2 linked regions of the Flectobacillus major DSM 103 genome follow. The protein of the gene in region 2 interacts with the protein of the main gene of each other region in a pairwise test. Links are inferred from orthologs where the notes say so. Each region holds a gene or a part of one and is shown on either strand. Other genes may lie near its edges.

The links. Proteins that work in one complex are often made in the same cells at the same time.
Region 1: the proteins of leuS (region 2) and ligA interact in binary tests that used the Escherichia coli proteins (3 or more experiments, as listed by UniProt). The link is inferred for Flectobacillus major DSM 103 from one-to-one orthologs.

The regions. Positions count from the first base shown.
Region 1 is NZ_KE386491.1:1,446,551-1,450,327, forward strand. What follows is about bases 880-3,777. They hold ligA (NAD-dependent DNA ligase LigA), read left to right. Parts: upstream 880-1,275; coding sequence 1,276-3,279; downstream 3,280-3,777. Other genes in these bases: rpe (ribulose-phosphate 3-epimerase), read right to left, coding at 880-1,013; dapA (4-hydroxy-tetrahydrodipicolinate synthase), read left to right, coding at 3,383-3,777. In the rest of the region: cytochrome c oxidase accessory protein CcoG, read left to right, coding at 1-118; more of rpe, read right to left, coding at 354-879. UniProt on the Escherichia coli protein: DNA ligase that catalyzes the formation of phosphodiester linkages between 5'-phosphoryl and 3'-hydroxyl groups in double-stranded DNA using NAD as a coenzyme and as the energy source for the reaction.
Region 2 is NZ_KE386491.1:233,351-238,476, forward strand. What follows is about bases 794-4,160. They hold leuS (leucine--tRNA ligase), read left to right. Parts: upstream 794-1,143; coding sequence 1,144-3,960; downstream 3,961-4,160. Other genes in these bases: FLEMA_RS0102975 (YfiT family bacillithiol transferase), read left to right, coding at 4,061-4,160. Also shown: FLEMA_RS0102965 (TonB-dependent receptor plug domain-containing protein), read right to left, coding at 1-264; more of FLEMA_RS0102975, read left to right, coding at 4,161-4,585; FLEMA_RS0102980 (MATE family efflux transporter), read right to left, coding at 4,710-5,126.

The DNA.
Region 1 (3,777 bases), 1.2 Mb from region 2 along the record:
TATTGTGATTCCTAAAAAAGATATGGAAAACCCCAACCTGAAGCTAAAAGTAGAGCTAATCAGTGGCAATGAGGTAATAGACCAAGTGAAAACTTCATTTTTAGGGCCAATGGAGTAGATAAAGCCTGAATAAAAAAGGTGTACGAGCCATTGGCTTATACACCTTTTTGTTGTAAAATTCTGATAATTAGTTAATTATAAAGGTGTAGGGGCTAAAAGTGAGTTTGACTTTTGGCACGTAATTGGTACAAAATACTTTACAGAGAAAAATAGAAAAGATATTTTGTAATCAATTTAGTGTAATACCCTCATCAAAATATATTCAACTTATTTTTGGGTAAAATCGTACCTTATTATTCGCCAACTTTTTTCAAGTGAGCAATCGTTGCGGTAGGATTTAGAGCGTTGAATACAAAACTACCTGCTACCAAAGCATCGGCACCAGCTTCTACTAGTTTTTTGCCAGTTTCTTGGTTTACACCTCCGTCTATTTCAATAATCGTTTTCAAACCCCTTGAGTCAATCATCTGACGCAATTTACGTACCTTATCGTAGGTAGATTCAATAAATTTTTGTCCTCCAAAACCAGGATTTACCGACATCAAAAGCACCATGTCGCAGTCAGGCAAAATTTCGTCCAATACCGACAACGATGTTCCCGGATTCAAAACCACACCAGCCACACAGCCTAAGGCTTTGATTTGCTGCAAAGTACGATGAATATGTGGGCAAGCTTCGTAATGAACAGTAATATTAGTAGCACCAATACGTTTGAATTCTTCTAAATAACGCTCTGGTTTTTCAATCATCAAATGAACATCCAAAGGCTTTTTGGCGTGACGGTTGATCGCCTCAATAACAGGCATCCCAAATGAAATGTTAGGTACAAATGCCCCATCCATTACATCAATATGAAACCAATCGGCTTCAGAATTATTAATCATTTCAACATCACGTTGAAGGTTGGCAAAATCCGCCGCAAGCACCGACGGAGCAATAATTACATTTTTCATACCACAAAATTAGTAGTTTGTACCTTATGAAAAAAAGAAATTACCCCTACAAATATGCTTAATGAAAGGTAGCTGAACGATTGGCAGATGATTTTTTTAGTAAAAAATCAAAACTCTTTTGAGGTATTTTACTCAACAACTTTAATTTTTGAACTAACTTAGGCGAAAATTAGACCTAATTTTTACAATTATATCTTTCCAGCTAGCAATTGCGTTCAAAAATTAGGTATCAATGACAATTTGGCGTGAAAACAGTACAGCAATGAATCCACAAGAGCAAATTCAAATTCTTACAGATAAAATCAACTATTATAATCATCAGTATTATATGAACTCGGAATCTGAGATTTCGGATTATGAGTTTGACAATCTTTTAGAACAACTTCAAGCTTTAGAAGCTCAGTATCCCGACTTGGTTCGGCCTGATTCGCCTTCGCATCGGGTAGGAGGGGCTATTGCCAAAGAATTTGAGTCGGTAACTCACCGTTTCCCGATGTTATCGTTGGGCAATACTTATAATGCTCAAGAGCTAATTGATTTTGACGAAAGAGTACAGAAAGGCTTGGAAGGACAACAATATGAATATATCTGTGAACTAAAATTTGATGGTGTAGCCTTGTCGGTATGGTACGAAAATGGCGTTATTGTAAAGGGTGTAACCCGTGGCGATGGCGTTCGGGGCGACGACATTACGGCCAATGTCAAAACCATCAAAACTTTACCTCTTAAAGTGCAAGCTACGGGTTTGCCAGTACAATTTGAAGTAAGAGGTGAGGGCTTTTTGCCATTGTCGTCTTTTGAAGCTATCAACAAAGAGCGTGAAGATATTGGTGAAGCCCTTTTGGCCAACCCACGAAATGCCGCATCTGGTACTTTCAAAATGCAAGATTCGTCGGTGGTAGCCAAACGAAAGCTAGATTTTTATGTATATCAATTCCTTTCCGAAACCGATACCTTTGCCACACACGAAGAAAGCTTACACTGGCTCAAATCGGCAGGATTTAATATTTCGGATACATGGGAAAAATGCCGTAATATTCAAGACGTACTGGCTTTTATTGAAAAATGGGAAGACAAACGCCATAGCCTGCCACTCAATACCGATGGTATTGTTGTGAAAATCAACTCGTTTACACAACGTGAACAATTAGGCTTTACGGCAAAGTCGCCTCGTTGGGCTATTGCTTACAAATACAAGGCCGAGTCGGCTAGTACTACATTGGAGTCGATAAGCTATCAGGTAGGTCGTACAGGCAATATTACGCCCGTAGCCAATTTAAAACCCGTACATTTGGCAGGTACGGTTGTAAAGCGTGCTAGCGTACACAATGCCAATGAAATAGAACGATTGGATTTACATATTGGCGACACCGTATTTGTAGAAAAAGGAGGCGAAATTATTCCTAAAATCACTGGCGTAGACCTTAGCAAGCGAAAAGATAGTTTTGAAGAAATCCATTTTCCAGAAGTTTGCCCTGAATGTAGCACTCCATTAATCAGGAAAGAAGGAGAAGCCAACCATTATTGTCCCAACGAAAAAGGATGTCCGCCCCAAATCAAGGGTAAAATCGAGCATTTTATTCAGCGAAAAGCCATGAATATCGAAAATATTGGGACCGAAACAATAGAATCTTTTTACCAAAAAGGCTTATTGAATAGCCCAGCCGATTTGTACACTTTGAAAAAGGAAGATATGGAAGGCATGGAAGGGTTTAAAGCAAAGTCGATTAATAATATTTTATCGGGTATCGAAAAATCAAAGGAAATTCCATTCAAACAAGTACTTTTTGCTATCGGAATTCGGTATGTGGGGGCTACAGTAGCCGAAAAACTTACCAACCATTTTCTAACAATCGATTCCCTTGAAAAAGCCACTTACGAAGAGCTGATTCAAGTACCCGAAATTGGCGACCGTATTGCCCAAAGTATCGTTGCGTATTTTCAAGACAACGAAAATGTACAATTTATCGACAGCCTAAAAAAGGCAGGATTACAGTTTGTGCATATTCCTACCGAAATTGTTGTAGAAGGAAATGCTTTGGAAGGAAAAACTTTTGTAATTTCGGGTGTTTTTCAAAACTTTGGCCGAGACGAACTCAAAACGAAAATTGAAGCAAACGGAGGGAAAGTCCTCAGTGGTGTATCAAAAAAGCTGAACTATTTGTTGGCAGGAGCAGAAGCAGGCCCTTCAAAAATCGAAAAAGCTGAAAAAATGGGTGTAAGTATTATTTCGGAAGAAGATTTTTTGGCCATGTTAGTAGCATAAGTTATAGGAAATAGGTTTTCCTAATAGGATAAAATCGAGTAACCATTATCTAATTAATTACTGAAACATTGAAAAGTAATGTTTCAACCAAACACAAATTATAATGAGACCAAAATTTCATGGTGTAGCTCCCGCATTAGTAACCCCAATGTTTGAGGATGGGAGTATCGACTACGATGGATTAAAAGCTTTAATTCATCATGTAAGCGACGGAGGAGTCGATTATTTAGTTGTTCAAGGTACTACTGGCGAATCAGCTACAACATCTAAGGAAGAAAAGAAGCGTATTCTGGACTTCATCAAAGAAAACAACTACAAGAATCTTCCAATCGTTTACGGAGTAGGTGGTAACAATACGCCAGAAGTGGTTAAATATTTACAAGAAGTAGATTTGTCGGGTGTCGATGCTATTCTTTCGGTATGCCCTTACTACAACAAGCCAGGGGCAAGAGGCGTAATTGCACATTATACTGCTATTGCCGATGCTTCGCCTGTGCC
Region 2 (5,126 bases):
ATTGCCTATTTCTACATCTTTGCTCGTAAACCCTACAAACGAAAACGTTAGCGTACCGCCAGATTTAGGAACATTCAGTTTAAACTCACCTGCCTCGTTGGTAACAGTGCCAATTTTTGTGCCTTTTAGCACCACTGTTACCCCAGGCATGGGGTCTTTGGTATCGCTGACTTTTCCAGTCAATAGTTTGTTTTGGGCATTTACCATATTACAGCCCAGCAAAAATGTACAGAATCCGATAATAGTTAGTATTAATTTCCTCATAATGATAGTGTTTGAATGATAATTTATGGCAAAAGTGGGACACCCCTCGTATAACGTACAAGAGTAAACGTTGACTAAAAATAAATGGGCTCAATACCAATCTTAGTGATATGTAATACCATATCGAGCCAATTTGATATTTAAGGACTTGTTAAAAAATGGATGATTCGTTAAGGTAAAAAAAGTAACATCACTCCCAGTAAAAAGGGGGTATTCAATATCATTAAACAGACGTTTGTCTGCCTCAAATATCAACAGTGTTATATGATCTATAAAGAGTTGTTTTTGGAAGTAAACTATAAAAATGGTTATTTTTTTACTACATCAGAATGATTGTTTATACTTAGTTTTCATTCTTTTTATAATATTTTATTCAGTATAATCTTTGGAAGTATGTGGAATGATATAGTAATAGTATTTTAAAATAAGATAAAAACAAAATAAAATTTGTGTTATTTTTAAATAAGTTGTTTTTCTGAATTTTTTAGGTAATATATTACGTTGTAATTGTCTTTTTTTTAGATTTCCTAAAACGTATAATAATCAGCTAGAAAAAGCCTAATAAATACTGAATACGCCATTTTTGCGAAAGATATACGCTTCAAATAAGCACAAATACTTATAGCATTTTTTGTACTATTTGTAGGGGCTAATAGTTGTGCCTTTGCAAAGGCAAGAAAGTAACATTCCTTGTTTTATCCTATACTCGTAAAGAAATAATGTGTTAGATTTTGATAAAAAAGCGATTTATCCATATCTATTTTGATTATCTGTTTCTGCAAGCAAGTCTTTTCCCATAAAAAATCTGTAATTTTGCAGAAATTTTCGAGTGTAAAGTGCAATCCACTTTATCCTTAACTCATTCAACATTTAGAAGAAATGTCTGCAGAATACAATTTTAGAGAAGTAGAACAGAAATGGCGTAATTTTTGGGATGAAAACCAAACTTACAAGACTGAGATAGACCATTCAAAACCTAAGTATTATGTTTTGGATATGTTTCCGTACCCATCGGGTGCAGGCTTGCATGTTGGCCACCCACTAGGATATATTGCCAGCGACATCATTAGTCGTTACCGTCGTTTGAAGGGATTTAACGTATTGCACCCAATGGGCTTCGACTCGTTTGGGCTTCCTGCCGAGCAATATGCCATTCAAACAGGACAACACCCTGCTATTACCACCGAAGAAAATATTGCTACTTATATTCGTCAACTAAAACAAATTGGCTTTAGCTATGACTGGTCACGCGAGGTAAGAACATCCGATGCTAAATTTTATAAATGGACGCAGTGGATTTTTATGCAATTATTTAAGCATTATTACGACAAAGACGCTGACAAAGCTTTACCTATTTCGGGTTTGGTAACTCAATTCAGTAAGTTGGGTAATGCAGATATCAATGCTGCTTGCGACGAAGATACCCCTATTTTTACAGCCGAAGATTGGAATAATATGTCGGGTCACGAGCAGCAAGAGTTGCTATTGAAGTACCGCTTAACGTTCCCAGACGAATCGGTGGTAAACTGGTGTCCAGCTTTGGGAACAGTATTGGCCAACGACGAAGTAAAAGACGGTGTTTCGGAACGTGGAGGATACCCTGTTGAACAGAAAAAAATGAAGCAATGGGCTATGCGAATTACAGCCTATGCCAACCGCCTGATTGATGGCCTTGAGGAAGTAGACTGGTCGGATGCTATCAAAGAACAACAACGCAACTGGATTGGCCGCTCGCAAGGGGCTTCGGTTCGCTTTAAGGTAGCTCCAGAAACAGTTACAGAGGGTGCTCCAGCATATATCGAGGTATTTACGACACGTGTCGATACTATTTTTGGGGTAAGCTTTATGGTGATAGCCCCCGAACACGAATATGTACCCTTTTTGACAACCGAAGCTCAAAAAGCTGAAGTAGAAGAATATGTTAATTGGGCAAAATCTCGTTCTGAATTAGACCGAGTTTCGGAAGTGAAAAAAGTGTCGGGGGCGTTTACAGGTAGTTATGTAATCAATCCCTTCAACGACGAAAAAGTGCCTATTTTCTTGGCCGACTATGTATTGGCGGGCTACGGAACGGGTGCTGTAATGGGTGTACCTTCGGGCGACCAACGTGACTGGAATTTTGCAACGCATTTTGGCTTGCCTATTATTCCGATTTTGGATGCTCAGAAAGATATTGAAAAACAAGCCGATAATACCAAAGAAGGAAAATATATCAACTCGGGGATTATCAATGGTATGGAATACAAAGAAGCCACGGCTACTTTGACAAAATGGCTTGAAGAAAGAGGCTTAGGAAAAGGAAAAACACAGTTCCGTTTGCGTAATGCAGTATTTAGCCGTCAACGCTACTGGGGCGAACCTGTGCCAGTATATTTTAAAGAGGGTTTGCCTTATTTGATTGACGAGGCCGACTTGCCTTTAGAATTGCCTGCTATCAATAAATATTTACCAACCGAAACAGGTGAGCCTCCTTTGGGGCGTGCTACTGGCTGGAAATACAAAGATAAATACGAATACGAACTAAGTACTATGCCAGGTTGGGCAGGTTCGTCATGGTATTGGTATCGTTATATGGACTCACAGAACGAAAAGGAATTTGCTAGCCAAGAGGCTATCAATTACTGGCAAGCTGTAGACTTGTACATTGGCGGTTCTGAACACGCTACGGGACACTTATTATATAGCCGTTTTTGGAACAAATTCTTGAAAGATTTAGGTTTGGTAAAAGAAGAAGAATTTGCCAAAAAATTGATTAATCAAGGTATGATTCAAGGGCGTTCCAACTTTGTGTATCGTGTAAAATCATCGGTAGGTGAAGGCAAAAAACCTGTATTTGTTTCGGCAGGATTGAAAGACCAACACGAAGTAACACCCTTGCACGTAGATGTAAATATTGTAAATAATGATGTTTTAGACATTGAAGCTTTCAAAGCTTGGCGTTCTGATTTTGCAGAGGCCGAGTTTATCCTTGAGGCTGGCGATAAATATGTTTGTGGTGTCGAGGTTGAAAAAATGTCAAAGTCAAAATACAATGTCGTAAATCCAGATGTATTGGTAGACAGAGTAGGAGCCGACACGCTGCGTTTGTACGAAATGTTTTTAGGGCCATTAGAACAAGCCAAACCCTGGAATACCAACGGTATTGATGGTTCTTTCAGATTTATCAAAAAAGTTTGGCGTTTGTTTTATGACGAACAGGGCAACTGGAAAGTAAAAGACGAAAAAGCTACCAAAGACGAATTGAAGGTATTGCACACGGCTATCAAAAAGATTGAAGACGATTTAGAGCGTTATTCATTCAATACCGTTGTGTCTACCTTGATGATTTGTGTGAACGACTTGAGTTCGTTGAAATGCTCTAAGAAAGAAATTTTAGAGCAATTAGTTGTTTTGATGTCGTCGTACACACCGCACTTATCAGAAGAATTATGGGCTTTGTTGGGGCATGAAGCTGGAACTGTTTCAAAAGCATCTTTCCCAAAATTTGAACCTTCGTATTTGGTAGAAGCTAATTTTGAATACCCAATTTCTATCAATGGTAAAGTAAGAACAAATATTTCTTTTGCTGTTGATACGCCAAGCTCGGATATTGAGGCAGGTGTATTGGCCAACGAAATAGTACAGAAATGGCTAGATGGCAAACAACCTAAAAAGGTGATTGTTGTACCAAAGCGTATCGTAAATATTGTATTGTAATCATAAAAAGCTTTCCAGTGATGGAAAGCTTTTTTACTTTTGTGCGTTATCTTATCAAAAGGCATAACCGTATAGCCTCTCCAAAATAATCAATCAGCTTATGGAATTACAAGCATTACAGTTTCCTATTGGAAAATGGACTCCCCAAGAGCAATATTCTTGGGACGAAATTCAAGCAAAAATTGCTATCCTCAAAACAATCCCAGCTCAATATAAGGCTATTACGGCCAATTTAAGCAATGAAGATTTGTTGAAACAGTACCGAGAAGGTAGCTGGACAGTTCGCCAATTGATTCATCATGTAGCCGATATGCACATTTTGCACTATATTCGTTTTAAGCACGCTCTTACCGAAGCCAATTCTGAAGCTGTAGTGGCCAAAATAGATGCTTGGGCTAATTTGGATGAAGCCAAAAATGCACCCATTGAGTTTTCTTTAACTTTATTGGAAGGAACGCACCAGCGTTGGGGATATTTGCTAGACCAAATGTCAGAAGAAGATTTTCAGAAAGGCTATTACCATCCTATTCGCAAAATTTATTTATCCCTCAACGATGCTTTGGATATGGGTGTTTGGCATGGTCAGCACCATTTGGCTCATCTCAAAATTGCCTTAGGTAAATAGACTGTATAGGTTTTTGAAAAAACTTAGTACATAAGGTATTTATCGGTATACAAAAACACGAAGTTTCATAAAGCTATTTTTTGAAGAAACTTCGTGTTTTTTATACAAGCTATTTATGCTATAATTACAATTTCATAGCATTGGCTTTTTTATAAAAACGCCAGCTCAATAGCCCTGCCGACACCATTAGGCTTAGCGTAAGGCCAATCCAAATCCCAATATGTTCGAGCTTTAGGCTAAAACCCAGCAAATAGCATAAAGGTAAGCCCACAATCCAGTAAGCAATTACAGTAATAGCCGTAGGAATATTTACATCGGCGATTCCTCTAAGAATACCCAAACTTACAGCTTGGATACCATCAAATAGCTGAAAAATGCCCCCCCAAATAATTAGTTCGGCTGCTAATGTAATCACCCTTTCATCTTTGACATAACTTGCCAAGAAGTCGTTGAAAGTAAGGAAAATAAGGCCACAAATTCCCATAAAAATAATACCCATTAGCAAGGCGGCAGTACCTGATTTGAGAACGGCCGTTTTGTT